DNA from 2 places in the Pseudarthrobacter sp. RHLT3-21 genome. Region 1 is predicted to be linked to the other one. Evidence: riboswitches for the same ligand, from Rfam matches in the RefSeq annotation. Region 1 holds a riboswitch; the other holds the start of a gene.
What was found. A riboswitch is a leader RNA that binds a small molecule or an ion and turns the genes downstream of it on or off. The one in region 1 is predicted to bind cyclic di-AMP.
Positions count from the first base shown of each region.

Region 1 (7,377 bases):
ATCGAGCCGCGACGAACGGCCGCCGGCGAGGATGACGGCATCGAAGTCGAGGGGGTCAGCGTCCACCCTCCCAGCTTAACCGTGCGGGCTGGAATTACCGTGCGGGCTGGAATTCAGGCGGCCTTTTCAGGCAGCAGGAACGGATCCCAGGCCGGCGTGGGCTTCTCAAGTTCCTTGATCTGCCAGATGGTGCCATGCGGCGGTTCCGGGACAAACCTGAGCTTCCAGCCCATTTCAGCCGGAGTGTGGTCGCCCTTGGTGTTGTTGCACCGGAGGCACGCGGCCGCCAGGTTCTCCCAGGAGTCGGCGCCGCCACGTGATTTGGGCTGCACATGGTCGATAGTGTGGGCAACTTTGCCGCAATACGCGCACCGGTGACCGTCCCGCCGAAGGACTCCGCGGCGGCTGACCGCGGTGCTCTGGTTGTATCTGGGGCGGATGTAGCGGTTCAGGAGAATCACGGACGGGCGGCCCAGGATGTCCTGCGGTCCCACCACGGGATCTTCGCCCTCGGCAATAACACTGGCCTTGCCCGTGAGCACAAGCACCAGCGCCCGGCGAAAGGTGACTACCGCCAGCGGTTCATATCCAGCATTCAGAACGAGAGTGCGCATGCACGTACCTCTTCGTGGCCGCACCCGTCAGGGGCACGAGGGCCGGCTGCCCCCGGCATATCCGGGCTATGGATCGACACCACAAGAGTAAACAAAGAATCCCGGAATCAACTAATCCCCGAAGTAACCGGGGTCACGTGTCGGGCCCGGGCACCCGTCCGGAGCAGTGCCGCGGCCCGGAGACAGCAAAGGACCCCCGCCGTGAGGCGAGGGTCCTTTGAAGACTGACTCTGGCGCTAGGACACGCGGATGAAGACCGGTCCTGAGCCAACGTTGGCGCTGAACACAACGGTCTGGTTGCCGTTGTAGCCGCCGTGCACTGCCTGGCCGTTACCGGCGTACACGGCAATGTGGGCCACGCCCGCGCCGCCGTCGGCGTAGTAGATCAGGTCGCCGGGCTGGGCCTCGGCGGCGCTCACGGTCTTACCCAGGGACAGGTAGCCGGCGGGCCAGCCGTGGTAGTTGATGCCCACGGCGGCCAGGGCGTTGGTCACCAGCATGGTGCAGTCCTGGCTGACGCCGAGCTGTGCGTAAGCAGCAGACAGGATGGCAGCACCCTTGCCGCTGGCAGCGACCGGAGCCGAAGGAGCAGCAGGAGTTGCTGACGCTACCTTGACGGTTGCCGCGGCCTTAGCCGGAGCTGGAGCTTCAACAACGGGCGCGGGAGCCTCAACCGGAGCCGGCGTGGTGGTCACGGCAGGCTTCTCGTAGGAGATGGCAATGGTGGACGCAGCCGAAATGATGGCCGGGGCGGAAACCTCAACCTCAAGGTTCGAAGCGGACGCACCTTCATGCTGGACTCCAGTGTCCGCCGCGTTCGCAGCGAGACCACTGGTCAGGACAAGGCCGGAAGCAGCAGCGATAACCGCAGCCTGACGGCCCATGCCACCGGCGTTGTCGCCGACAGCCTTGGCAATGACAGCCAGCGAGTTGGTCTTGGTGACCTCGGCGCGGTGCCGTGCAACAGTTGCACGTGTAGTCATTAATTTCTCTCTTTCGTTTTCCTCAGGACCGCGTGGGCAGCCCAAGGGCTTTGGACGCGCCGGCATCTTGGGGGTACGCCGGCACGCCCCGAACGGGGATTTAGCGAAGAGTTTCTGTCGAAGAAACGTGTTCCGGCAGCACTGGGCTGCAGGAACTACTGAAGTGCAGGACCTACGGGGCCATCGTGAAGAACGCGGAGGACCCCGTGGATGCCGCGGAGTGGAGCAGCGTGCCCTGTGACGGGTTCAGTGCGCTGATCATCATGCCGTTGCCGACGTAAATGCCGACGTGGGCGCCGCCATTCTGCATGACCAGGTCACCGGGAGCCGGTGTGGCGGTGGGCCGCATGGCGGTCCAGGCATTGGTGCGGGGAATGCTGATGCCGGCCTGGGCGTAGACCCACTGCGTGAAGCCTGAGCAGTCCCAGCCATTGGGAGTGGTGCCGCCCCAGAGGTAGGGGTGGCCGATACCGGTGTAGGCAAGTGCTGCCAGGCCCGAAGCGGCGGCGGAGGAGACAGTGTCAGCGAGCTTGGAGGCCGCGGCCTCGGTTGCGGCAGCACCCTGAGCCCCGGTTTCGGAGGCCGTGGACTGCGCACGGACCGTCTCAACCTTCGGTGCCGGCGTGGTCTTGATCACGGGGCGCTCGAAGGAAACGGTAGCCGTGGGCGCCGCAGTGACGGCAAGTGCCGTCTGCGCGGAACCGGACTCGGTGGAGGCGGATACGCCGGCGGTGGTGTCCGCGGCGTTGGCCGGAAGCCCCATGCTCAGGATCAGACCTGATGCAGCTGCGATAACAGCAGCCTGGCGACCTACGGTCCCGGCATTGGCACTGACCGCCTTGGACACGGAGCCCAAGGGGTTGGTGCGAACCGGTTGTGCGCGGTGACGCGCAGAATTATGGCGTGAAGACACGAAGGTAGCCTCTCCCAATGCCTGCGAGGTGAGCTGTCGGATTCGGATGGGAGTCACCCGGCCGCGCTGCTTCACAGTGGAAGCTTTGCGACTTAACCCCAAGGCCTTCAGAATCGAAGGCCAAAATTGGTTCCCCCGCCCCTGCCAGACGATGTCATGCGAACGGACCTTGAGCGGTGGCAGAGCTAGGCAATCCACTCAAGAACGTCAACTTCGGAAAAGTTGACGCGCTTTAGACGTTACAGGAGTTCCGAGCCAATGTCACATTCAGGTCACGGCACGTCGCTGCGATTCGATAGTTTGCCATCATTTGGGTCAGAGCCAGCCGGTGGGGTCAACCACTTCGCCATTGACCTGGACCTCGAAGTGGAGGTGGCAGCCCGTGGACGCGCCCGTGGTTCCGCTCAGGGCAACCACATCGCCGCGGCTGACCGTCTGGCCGACCTTGACGCTGGCGGAGGAGAGGTGGTTGTAGGTGGTTTCAAGGCCATTGCCGTGATCCACCACTACGCGGTTGCCGCCGCCGAACTGGTGCCAGCCAGCGAACGTCACAGTGCCGCTAGCGGCGGCCAGGACGGACGTCCCGCACTGTGCCACATAGTCCTGGCCGCGGTGGAAGTCTCCGGTGCCGCCGGTGATGGGGCTGACCCGGAATCCGAAGGGTGAGGCCGTAACCAGCTGGGCCAGCGGCGGGCCGAGGCTTCCGGCAGAGGCGGCGCGGGTTATGGATCCCGCGGACTGCGAGCTCAGCAGCTGCTTCAGCTTGCCGTCGGGGTCACCCTGGGTAACCACGGACGAGCGGCTGAAATCAATCTGGGCGGCGGCTTCGGCGGTAACTTCGGGCTGCGGAGCGGCGGAAACGGCCGACGCCGCCTGGCCGGGTTCCGGAGTGGCCATTACGGGGCCGGTCACAGGGACCGTCACGGTGAGCGCCAGGCCTGTTGCTGCCAAGGCGATGCCGGCCTTCTGGCCGAGGCCGCTGGCAGCGGCGAAATCGGTGATCTGCCGGAAGGGTCCCCGCCGGCGGCGTGCTTCCCGCTGCGGGTCGCGGGGCCTCTCCGCAGAGAAATCCTCGGCCGCTCTGGGCGCCGAAGCGGGGCCCACCGCGCGACGGCGGCCCCTGGAGTGTTGCATGGTCAAGAATGTTCCTCTCTGGGTAGCCTGCGAAGTTAGCTGTCGGATTCGGGTCAGAGAGTTCAAAGACCCGGTCCGCCGTGACAAGCACTTGGCGCAGAGATATCCCGTGAGGATCCTTCGCTGGAAGAGGCTTGCTGCTGACGGACTTCACCCCAAGGCAGTCTTGCGACTGCCGGTTGTGGTTCCCCCGCCTCTGCCAGTTGGTGACTCGTGCACCTGATCCGCTGGCAGAGCTCGGCTCCGGATCAGGTAACGCTTTTGTATCGACGCTGAGTTTCAACTATAGGTGATTAAGTTGGACAGTAACAATTCCGTTATCTTTGCGGAATCTGGAGCCACTGCGCTATAGCGCAGCCCCAGGCGGGGGACCGCCTGCCCGTCAGCTGACCGAAACGAAGACGTGCGATGCCACTTCAGGGGGCAGTTCAAGCGCCCCTTCAATTCCCGGAACCCGTACGGAAATGTACTCCCCCACGCGCTCCAGGGACACCGAAGCGCCGGGCCTGATTCCGCCTTCGTCCAGCTGGACCAGCAGCTCAGGTTCCACCTGGATGGGCTCGGCCAGCCGACTGACCGTCACGTTCGACGCCGGCCCGTAGCCCTGCATCGCATCAAGGAGATTAATCACAGCGGCGTCAGGCAACGCAGGCGCCGGCCCGCCCAGGGCGGCCAGCCCGGGGATGGGGTTGCCGTACGGGGACTCGGTGGGATGGTTGAGCAATTCGTAGATGCGCTGCTCAACGCGTTCGCTCATCACGTGCTCCCAGCGGCACGCTTCATCGTGGACGTAGGCCCAGTCCAGGCCAATCACATCCGCCAGGAGTCGTTCCGCCAGCCTGTGCTTGCGCATCACTTCCGTGGCGCGTTTCCGCCCGGCTTCGGTCAGCTCCAGGTGACGGTCTCCCGAGACCACCACCAGTCCGTCGCGTTCCATCCGGCCGATGGTTTGGGACACCGTGGGGCCGGAATGCCGCAGCCGTTCGGCGATGCGTGCGCGAAGAGCAACGATGTTCTCCTCTTCAAGCTCCAAAATGGTCCGAAGATACATCTCCGTAGTATCGATCAGATCCGTCATCCAGCTCAGCTCCTCGAGCGCAGTACCTTGCGTTGTCCCACCGTATCGCGTCCAGCAGCGGCGAGGTCCGGTAAAGAGCTTAGCCTATTTTGAATTTGTCCGGATAATCCCCGAACGGGGACAAACGGTCTCATTGGCCGGACTATGACGGCGCAGGTTCCCGCCCAATCGCGGGGTTCAGGCAGAATAAAGGAGGTCCTTATGCAGTCACTGCCGACTACCGGCCAACCCACCGCCCGGACGTGAGCCACGTCCATGCCGAAATTGGAGCCCCCGTGAGCGAAACCAGCATCACTATTCCTGCCGACCTCCTGCCAAAGGATGGACGGTTCGGCGCAGGCCCGTCCAAGGTCAGGCCGGAGCAGCTCGAAGCGCTCTCTGCGGCGTCCAAGACCATCCTGGGCACCTCCCACCGCCAGGCTCCCGTCAAGAACCTCGTAGGCTCCGTCCGTGAAGGCCTCAGCCAGTTCTTCCGCGCCCCCGAAGGCTACGAAGTGGTCCTCGGCGTGGGTGGCTCCACCGCTTTCTGGGACGTCGCCAGCTTCGGCCTGGTGGAGAAGAAGGCCCAGCACCTGTCCTTCGGCGAGTTCGGCTCCAAGTTCGCCTCAGCCACCAACAAGGCCCCGTTCCTGGACGCCTCCTCCATCATCAAGTCAGAGCCCGGCACGCACCCGGTATCGGCCGCCGAGGCAGGCGTGGATGTCTACGCCTGGCCGCAGAACGAAACCTCCACCGGTGTCGCGGCTCCGGTCAAGCGCGTTGCGGGCGCCGACGCCGGTTCCCTGGTCCTGGTGGACGCCACCTCCGCAGCCGGCGGCCTGGACGTGGACGTCTCCGAGGCCGACGTCTACTACTTCGCCCCGCAGAAGAACTTCGCGTCCGACGGCGGCCTGTGGCTGGGCCTCTTCTCCCCCGCCGCGCTGGAACGCGCCGCCCGGGTCAAAGCCAGCGGCCGCTGGATTCCGGATTTCCTGGACCTCCAGACCGCCATCGACAACTCCAAGCTGAACCAGACCTACAACACGCCCTCGCTCTCCACGCTGGTGACCCTCGACGCGCAGGTGCAGTGGCTGAACGCCAACGGCGGCCTGGACTTCGCGTCCGCCCGCACCGCTGACTCCGCCGGCCGGATCTACTCCTGGGCCGAGGCCTCCGAGTACGCGACCCCGTTTGTGGCCAAGGCGGAGGACCGTTCCAACGTCATCGCCACCATCGACTTCGACGACTCGATCGACGCCGCCGCGATCGCCAAGGTCCTGCGGGCCAACGGGATCGTGGACACCGAGCCGTACCGCAAGCTGGGCCGCAACCAGCTCCGGATCGCCACGTTTGTGGCCATCGAGCCGGCCGACGTCTCCGCACTGCTGGCAAGCATCGACTACGTGGTGGGCGAACTGCGCAGGTAGCGCTCCCGCAGCGTACCGCTGCCGTTACCGCGGCTGCCGTTGTGGCACGAGCGGTAACGTGACGGCGTCAGCGTCCGACGGCGTCGTCCGGGTTTTCGTCCCGGGCGGCGCCGTTTGCGTTGTCCCCCGGTTGTTGGACGCCCAGATGGGAGACAACGCCGAAGTACCGCAGGCCGCGGGCGCGCCGGTTGAAGGTGAGCCGGAGCTGCTGCGCGCGGATGATCCAGATCATTCCGATCACGGCGGCGATGATCCCTGAGGCGGCCGCCACGGCAAGCGACCACCGGGGGCCGGCGACGTTGGCCACCCATCCCACCAGCGGGGCGCCGATGGGTGTTCCGCCCATAAAGATGGCCATGTACAGGGCCATGACCCTGCCCCGCATGACGGGATCGGTGGTGGTCTGGACGTAACCGTTGGCGCTGGTCATCATGGTGATCGCGAACAGGCCCACCGGCACCAGCGCGACGCCGAACCAGAAGTAGTCCGGGGCTAGCGCGGCCAGTCCCGAGGTCACCCCGAAGGCAGCTGATGCGCCGAAGATCATCCGCAGGCGGGGCTTGCCGCGGCCGGCCGAGAGCAGCGCACCCGCCACGGAACCGATGGCCATGATGGAATTCATAAGCCCGAAGGCGCTGGCGTCCAGCCCGAATTCCGTACCCACCATGGCGGCGATGAACAGCACGAAGTTAAGCCCGAGTGTTCCCACGATGAACACGGCGACGAGGACCACCAGAATGTCCGGCCGGAACCGGACATAGCGCAGCCCTTCTCTGATGCGGCCCTTGCCCGGAGCCGCCCGGGGAAGCTGGCGCAGTGACGCTGAGGGGATTTTCCACAGGCTCAGGAGCATGGCCAGGAACGTGGCGGTATTGATCAGGAACACCCAGCCGGGACCTACCGCCACGGTGAGGATGCCGGCCACCGCGGGTCCGATCATGCGGGCGACATTGAAAGAGGCGCTGTTCAGTGCTACGGCGTTGGGGAGGTAGTCGTCCCGGACAAGCTCCGAAACGAAGGTCTGGCGCACCGGGGCATCGAGGGCGGAGACCATGCCCAGCAGCAGGGCGAAGCCGTAGACGTGCCACAGCTGGCCGGCGCCGAGGACCACCAGGACGCCTAGTCCGGTGCTCAGGAGGGCCATCACTGACTGCGTCATGATCAGCAGCTGCCGGCGGCTGTACCGGTCAGCCACGAGGCCGGCGACGGGCGCCAGGAACAGCTGCGGCCCCAGCTGCAGTGCCATGGT
Region 1 covers NZ_JBWZCI010000006.1:22,969-30,345, reverse strand. The annotation lists gene mobA (molybdenum cofactor guanylyltransferase) at 1-66, opposite strand, end outside; gene AC50YA_RS08565 (HNH endonuclease) at 114-614, opposite strand; gene AC50YA_RS08560 (NlpC/P60 family protein) at 851-1,597, opposite strand; gene AC50YA_RS08555 (C40 family peptidase) at 1,770-2,444, opposite strand; cyclic di-AMP (ydaO/yuaA leader) riboswitch at 2,515-2,677, opposite strand; gene AC50YA_RS08550 (M23 family metallopeptidase) at 2,826-3,644, opposite strand; cyclic di-AMP (ydaO/yuaA leader) riboswitch at 3,654-3,872, opposite strand; gene AC50YA_RS08545 (iron-dependent transcriptional repressor DtxR) at 4,027-4,722, opposite strand; gene serC (phosphoserine transaminase) at 4,998-6,128, shown strand; gene AC50YA_RS08535 (MFS transporter) at 6,196-7,377, opposite strand, start outside.

Region 2 (7,377 bases), on a different contig from region 1:
CAGATCCTGGACCGCGTCTGGAAATATGACTTCGGCGGCCAGGCCAACATCGTGGAGCTCTACATCTCCTACCTGCGGAAGAAAGTGGATGCAGTGCACCCGCCCATGATCCATACCGTGCGGGGCGCCGGCTACGTCATCAAGCCGGCCGAGTAGCAGCTCCATGTCCGCCCGACGGCCCGCCAATCCGCTCTACGTGCGCAGCTGGCGGAAGCCTGACACGTGGCATCTGCGCACCCGCCTGATCCTGTTGGCCATGACGTTGCTGGTGGCCATCTGCGGCGCCGTTGGCCTGTTCAGCTATGCGTCGATGGATTCCTTTCTCACCGGCCAGCTGGATGACCAGCTGAGCCAGGCCGCCAAACGCTCGAACGATCCGGGCCGCCCGCCCCTGGGCGGATTCAACGGCAGGCCGGACCCGCTCGACTCCCGCGGGCAGAGTGTCGGAACGCTGAATGCACGGATCCTGAAAGGCCAGATCAACAGTGGCGGCTTCCTGGACTCGGACACCACACGCCTGGCCCTCGATGCCGAAGACAAGCAAACCCTGCTGGCCCTGACGCAGAACGGCATTCCCGTGGACCGCTCGCTGTCCAACGGGGATTACCGGATTGTGGCCGTGGAAACCGGCTACGGCGATGTCCTCGTCACGGGACTTCCGCTCGCGGCCAAGGAGAGCACGCTGGCGTCGCTGGTCTGGACTTTTGTGTTCGTTTCCCTTGGCGGCCTGGTGCTGATCGGGCTGGCAGGAACCGTGCTCATCCGGCGCACCATGAAGCCGTTGGAGCAGCTTTCCGAGGTTGCAACCCGGGTGGCCCGGCTCCCGCTGGATGCGGGCGAGGTGGCACTCGCGGTGCGCGTCCCGCCGTCGAACTCCAACCCCGGAACCGAAGTGGGCAGCGTAGGACACGCCCTCAATCTGAGGCTTGATAACGTCGCCAGTGCACTCGAAGCGCGGCAGCGGAGCGAGACCAAGGTGAGGCAGTTCGTTGCGGACGCGTCCCATGAACTGCGCACCCCGCTGACCGCCATCCGCGGGTACACGGAGCTGATGCGGATGACCGAGGACTTCACGCCGGACGGCCGGAAATCCCTGGCCCGCGTACAGAGCCAGTCCGAACGCATGACCACCCTGGTGGAGGACCTGCTCCTGCTGGCCCGGCTCGATGAGGGGCGGCCCCTGAAACTCAGCGAAGTGGACCTCACACAGCTTGTGATCGAAACCGTCAGCGACGAGAAAGTCATCGCCCCGGACCACCACTGGCGCCTCAAACTGCCTGACGAGCCGCTCGCCGTCACCGGGGATGCGTCCCAACTGCGTCAGGTGCTGGTCAACCTGCTCTCCAATGCGCGCAAGCACACGCCGCCCGGGACCACGGTGGTCACCGCTGTGATGAGGTCTTCCGATGGCAGCGCGGCGGTGACGGTAACGGAAGACGGCGGAGGCATCCCTGCGGAGTTCGTGGACCATGTTTTCTCCCGGTTTGCCCGCGCAGACGCGGCCCGCAAGGGCACGGCCTCGGGCGCCGGGGCGTCGGAGGGCACCAGTGGCCTGGGCCTGTCCATTGTCCAGTCCATCATGGAAGCCCACGGCGGGAGCGTGAAAGTGACATCGCGGGCCGGGCGGACAGAGTTCGCCTTGCTCCTCCCTGCCGGCGCCATGGCGCGACCAGCCGACGCCCGGGCGCAGCAAGGCGACACGCCGTCGTCGTGATTCCTGTTACCAAAATGTGACTTAAGCTTCCAGCTCCTGTAGCGTCGAACGGGTGCGGATCCCGTTCGGGCCGCATATCCGGATGACGCCAAGCTCTGCCGCTTCCCGGATTCCGTTTTCAGAGGCAGAGGCGGGGGACCCACCGTCCCGGGCACCAAGTGCCCTTTGGGGTTAAGCCAACACGTGATTGTGCCGTGTGGCCGGATGCCCTCATCCGAACCCGACAGCTAACTCCGCAGGTGTGAGAGGCGATCCATCATGTCTGAATCCAAGGTACAAACGCGCCCGCAGGGCGATCCAAAGTCCGACAGCCACCGCAAGCAGACCCGCTTCGGTGCAGCAATGTCCCCCCTGTCCAAGGTTGCCCGGATTCCCTCCGTGGGCCAGCGCGCCGCGGTGTTCGCCACGGCGTGCGCCCTGCTGATCGGAGTCAGCGCCGCTGGACACGCTTCCGAGTCTGCATCGCTTGCGGCCAGCGCGGACCAGGCCGCCGAAGAAACCGGCGCCCAGTCGAAGCTGAGCTTCGAAGCAGCCCAGCTCCAGCCGCCGGCCGCCCCGGAAGCTGCACCGGCCGAGATGAACGTCGCACCCCAGGCTGCCGACCCGGCACCTGCCCCGGCCCCAGAGGCCGCTCCGGCTCCTGCTCCCGAGCCCGCTCCTGCCCCTGTTGTGGCCGTCGATGACCCGGCAGGGGCACAAGCCTATGCAGCCGGCCAGCTGGCGACCTACGGCTGGTCCGCTGACCAGATGCAGTGCCTGCAGACGCTGTGGACCAAGGAATCCGAATGGACCACCACGGCCACCAACGCCAGCAGCGGCGCGTACGGCATCGTCCAGTCGCTGCCCGCTGAGAAGATGGCGAGCGCCGGCGCGGACTACCTCACCAACTACCGCACGCAGATCAACTGGGGCCTGAACTACATTCAGGAGCGCTACCAGTCACCGTGCGGCGCGTTGAACTTCCACCTGTCGCACAAATGGTACTAAGCCGACTCCCCCGCGCCGACTCCCCGCGCCGGGGCTTCCCGGCGTGGCGGTCAGGGGTTCGGCGGTCAGGGGTTTCCTGCCCAGCGGCTCCAGGCCATACTTGGGCCATGAAATTCACCACCACCATCCTGGGCAGCGGCAACAAGGCGGGCATCGAGGTTCCGGAGGTGGTCATCTCGGCGCTCGACGCAGGCAAGCGTCCGCCGGTTGTGGTGACCATCAACGGCAAGAGCTACCGGAGCAGCATCGCGGTCATGGGCGGACAGAACCTGATTGGGGTGAGCACCGCCAACCGGGAATTCACCGGAGTTGCCGCTGGCGACACCGTCGAGGTGGACGTGGAACTGGACACCCAGCCGCGCATCATCGAGGTCCCCGACGATCTGGCCGCAGCCCTGGCCGCCGAACCCGAAGCGCAGGCGTTCTATGCCGCGCTGAACTACAGCGCCCAGCGCCGGTACGTGGAGCCAATCGGCGATGCCAAGACGGACGAAACCCGGGCCCGGCGGATCACGAAGGTGGTCGCCGACCTCAAAGCCGGAAAGAAATAACCGGCTGTCCCCCGGCCACAGAGGCGGTCACGGCACTGTAGTCCGGGATGTGGAGCACGCCGGCCGGCAATTCGCCCGTATTGGGACCCACGGCCACCGTCCGGATCCCCGCGGCAACACCTGCTGCGATCCCTGCGGGCGCATCTTCGAACACCACGGCATCCTCCGGCTTCACGCCCAGCAGCGCGGCTGCCTTCAGATACCCTTCCGGGTGCGGTTTGCCCCGTGTGACCAGTTCCGCTGTCACGGCCGTGGCCGGCATGGCCAGTCCCGCGGCGTCCATGCGGATGTCCGCCAGGGTCCTGTCCGCTGAGGTCACCAGCGCCACTGCCTCGGCCGGGAGGCTGCGGAGCAGCTCGGCAGCCCCCGGCAACGCGACGATACCGGCAGTCCGCGCCCTTTCCATGGCGCCGAGTTCCGCGGTGAGCGCCGCGACGTCGGCTCCGGCCGGCGCGAACCGGCGCACGGTGTCGGCGGCCTGGATGCCGTGCGAAGTGCGCAGGATTTCGTCGATGTCCAGACCGTACCGGGCAGCGAATTCTCCCCATACCTCTTCGACAACTGCCGTGGAGTCCACCAGCGTGCCGTCCATGTCGAAAAGGACGGCCCGGCAGGTCAGCGTTCGCGTCGCGGCAGGTGTTCGCGTGGCGGCAGGTGTGGGGATGTTCATGCTGCCTATCTTGCCTTAGGCGTCGCGACCTTAGGTGTCACGGGCCTAGGCGTCACGGCCCGGGATGTACTGCACCGCCCACTTGTTGCCGTCGGGATCGGCGAAATAGACGAAGTGCCCCCAGTCCTGCACGTCAATGTCACTCACCTCCACACCGTTGCCCTTGAGGTGGTCGTGGGCGGCCTGGATGTCGCTGACCACCATCTGCAGGCTTGGGGCCGTACCCGGAGGGGCGTCATTGAGGCCCTCGCCAATACAAATGGAGCAGGCGGATCCCGGCGGGGTCAGTTGGACGAAGCGGATGCCATCCATGGGCCGCTCGTCGAAATCCGGGTTGAATCCAACTTTGTTGACGTAGAAATCCTTGGCGCGGTCCACGTCGGATACGGGCACAAAAACGAGTTCAAGTTTCCAGTCCATTCGCCACAGGCTAACGGCGGCGGCGGGAAAGCGGAAGACCTAAGTCCTGGAACAGCCCCGTACTAGCCGGCGATGCCGTACAGGCGGTCGCCGGCGTCGCCCAGCCCGGGAACGATGTAGGACTTCTCGTCGAGCCGTTCGTCAATGGAGGCCAGCACGATGGTCACATTGGCCTCGGCAAGCTCCTCTTCGAGCTTGGCCAGGCCTTCCGGCGCGGCCAGGAGGCAAATGCACGTGACGTCGGAGGCGCCGCGCTTGAAAAGGAACTTGATGGCTTCGCGCAGGGTTCCGCCGGTGGCAAGCATGGGATCCAGCACAAAGATCTGCCGGTCCGTCAGGTCTTCCGGGAGCCGCTCGGCATAGGTGATGATGTCCAGCGTTTCTTCGTCGCGGGCCATGCCCAGGAAGCCCACCTCAGCGGTGGGGACCAGTTTGGTCATGCCCTCGAGCATGCCGAGTCCAGCACGCAGGATGGGGACCACCAAAGGCGTTGGCTTGGTGAAAGCGGTGCCCACTGTGGTGCTGACCGGGGTCTCGATAGTGACCGGCTGAGTGCGGACCTCGCGGGTGGCCTCGTAGGCCAGGAGGGTCACCAGCTCTTCCGTCAGCTGCCTGAAGACCGGTGAAGGAGTGTTCTTGTCCCGCAGGACGGTGAGCTTATGGGCGACCAGCGGGTGGTCCACAACGAGAGTGCGCATGCGTCAAAACTATCACCCGGTACTCCCCCTGCCGGGCCCGGTGATGCCGCCATCCTGGACCGCATCCCGCACCACCGGCCGGTCGAACGTGGGGGCCGGGCCATCATGATCTCGCCGCCTGATGAAATGGAAGAGCCGGTGCGCCAGGATCACGATGCCCAGCCAGGCCAGGCCCAGCAGCCAGGCGGCAATGACGTCCGTGAGCCAATGGTGCCCCAGGAACACCCGGCTGAGCCCCATGGCGACGATAAACAGTGTGCCGGCTGCGATCAGGGACACCCGGACCAGAGTCTTTTGGTACTGCAGACAGGCCAGGTAGACCACCAGCCCAATCACCACCGTGGTGTTCAGCGTGTGGCCGCTTGGAAACGACGGTGACGTCTCAAACGGCGGCACCGCGTCTGCGTGATCCGGCCGCGTACGGCCCACCAGCTTCTTCCCGATGGTGGTGGCGGTGACGGAAAAAGCTGCCGCACCACCAATGAGGACGATGGGGCGCCAGGTCCGCCCCACAAACGTCAGCCAGGCGGTCAGGATACTGGCGAGGATGGGCATTCCGATGCCTCCGCCGACATTCGTAAACCCGGTCACCACCGAGTCCAGCACCGGATTCCGCAGGTCTTCGGCATACCGGAGCGCAGGCTTGTCCAGGTTTGCCAGGCCGGCCGCGTCCACCACGTTGTCGTACACCTCGGCACCGAGGAGGGCCAGCGCAACGATGATCACGCCGCCGATCAGGATGGTGATGGTCAGCGCCGCGTACGGCTTGAACCAAGTCCTCAACCGTCCGGTGAAGGTGTCCACAAGTTCCTCCCGGCGTCAATGCTTTGCAGGCTGGATATCCTTCGAAACTATCATTGAGCCATGGTATCCACAGAAAAGAACCACCTCGATTGGATGGGTCTTGCCCTGGACGAAGCCCGGCGCGCGCTGGCCACCGAGGACGTGCCCATCGGTGCCGTGGTGATAGGTCCCGACGGCGCCGTGCTGGGTTCCGGACGGAACCAGCGGGAAGAGCTGGGAGACCCCACTGCCCATGCGGAGGTGGTGGCCATCCGCCAGGCGGCGGACCGGTTGCGTGCCTTGTCCAAGGTCGACGGCGGCACTGGGGACGGCTGGCGGCTGGCGGACTGCACGCTTGTGGTGACTCTCGAGCCGTGTGCCATGTGCGCCGGCGCTGTGGTGCTGGCCAGGATTCCCCGCGTGGTCTTTGGCGCATGGGATGAGAAGGCCGGAGCAGCGGGCTCCGTGTTCGACGTCCTCCGCGAGCGCCGGCTCAACCACTGGGTTGAGGTGTACGGCGGCGTCAGGGAAGAGGAGTGCGGCGCGGTCCTCAGGGACTTTTTTGCAGCACACCGCAGCCAGCTGTAACGCGGCTCAGCCGGTCGCAACGCGCTCACCCGGCAGCACGGGACTCATCCTGCGGCATCCAGGGCGTCGATCCTGTCCTGGCGTGAGGCCGGTGAGTCCAGGCTGAACGAGCGGAAGTCGCCCAGTTCGTCCCGGATCCAGGCCTCCACCTCGGCGATGCGCCGGGAGACTGCGGGCGTGGCCCCGTCAAAGAGCCAATGGGCAATCCGTGATCTCCCCGGATCGTATTGCCACAGCCCGATGATCCGGCCGCGATCGAAGATGGGGTGGTCCGGCAGGTCAGCCTGCAACGCTAACGTGGTACCCAGGACGTTCTTCCCCTTGTCCTGGTCGGCAAACAGATCCCCAGAGTTCCTGCGGAGCAGGACCAACGAGTCCGTGCCGGCCAGCAGCTGAATCTGTTCCTCCGCCGGCGCCTTGAACGAGGCAAGGCGGCCGACGTCGTCGGGCATCATCCACAGCACCTCACCGCTGGCGGTGGGAACCTCCAACGCCCCGGTGGCTGCCAAGGCCGCCTTGGTGTGGGCAAGCGTGAACCCCGTGAACCATTGCGACTGCTTGACCGTGGCACCGCCAGTCCAGCCGAGATAGCGCCCCAGCAGGAGGCTTCGGGCGGCATCGTCGTCCATCGCGGTGGGCGGCAGCCCCCACAGTGTGTAGGCGTAACGCTGCTGATCCAGCCGGCCATTGGCGGGCACGCGCCGGATCCGGCCGTCCGCCTGGAGGAGGCCCAGGGCCGTGGGCAACGTGGTGGCGGCGCCCTTCTTTTTGCCCTCTTCGCCGAGGTTCCGGACTGAATCGCCCAGCAGGTCCTTGAGCTGCTTAGGATCCAGCGGGCTGCCGGCTTCGGCCAGGGCATGGAGGATCTCCTCCTCCAGCAGCGTGATCTCGCCGCGCTCGACCCCCATTCTTGCCAGCACCCGGAACGGTGCCACGGCGGCGTCCCTGCCGATCTGGAGGCCCCAC
Region 2 covers NZ_JBWZCI010000009.1:82,264-89,640, forward strand. The annotation lists gene AC50YA_RS11930 (response regulator transcription factor) at 1-156, shown strand, start outside; gene AC50YA_RS11935 (sensor histidine kinase) at 164-1,714, shown strand; cyclic di-AMP (ydaO/yuaA leader) riboswitch at 1,815-1,967, shown strand; gene AC50YA_RS11940 (aggregation-promoting factor C-terminal-like domain-containing protein) at 1,973-2,701, shown strand; gene AC50YA_RS11945 (DUF1905 domain-containing protein) at 2,809-3,252, shown strand; gene AC50YA_RS11950 (HAD-IA family hydrolase) at 3,233-3,922, opposite strand; gene AC50YA_RS11955 (VOC family protein) at 3,968-4,342, opposite strand; gene upp (uracil phosphoribosyltransferase) at 4,405-5,040, opposite strand; gene AC50YA_RS11965 (phosphatase PAP2 family protein) at 5,053-5,844, opposite strand; gene tadA (tRNA adenosine(34) deaminase TadA) at 5,905-6,411, shown strand; gene AC50YA_RS11975 (DNA glycosylase AlkZ-like family protein) at 6,456-7,377, opposite strand, start outside.
Region 2: it holds a riboswitch for cyclic di-AMP, as region 1 does, so the genes downstream of both, AC50YA_RS11940 (aggregation-promoting factor C-terminal-like domain-containing protein) here and AC50YA_RS08550 (M23 family metallopeptidase) in region 1, are expected to answer to the same signal.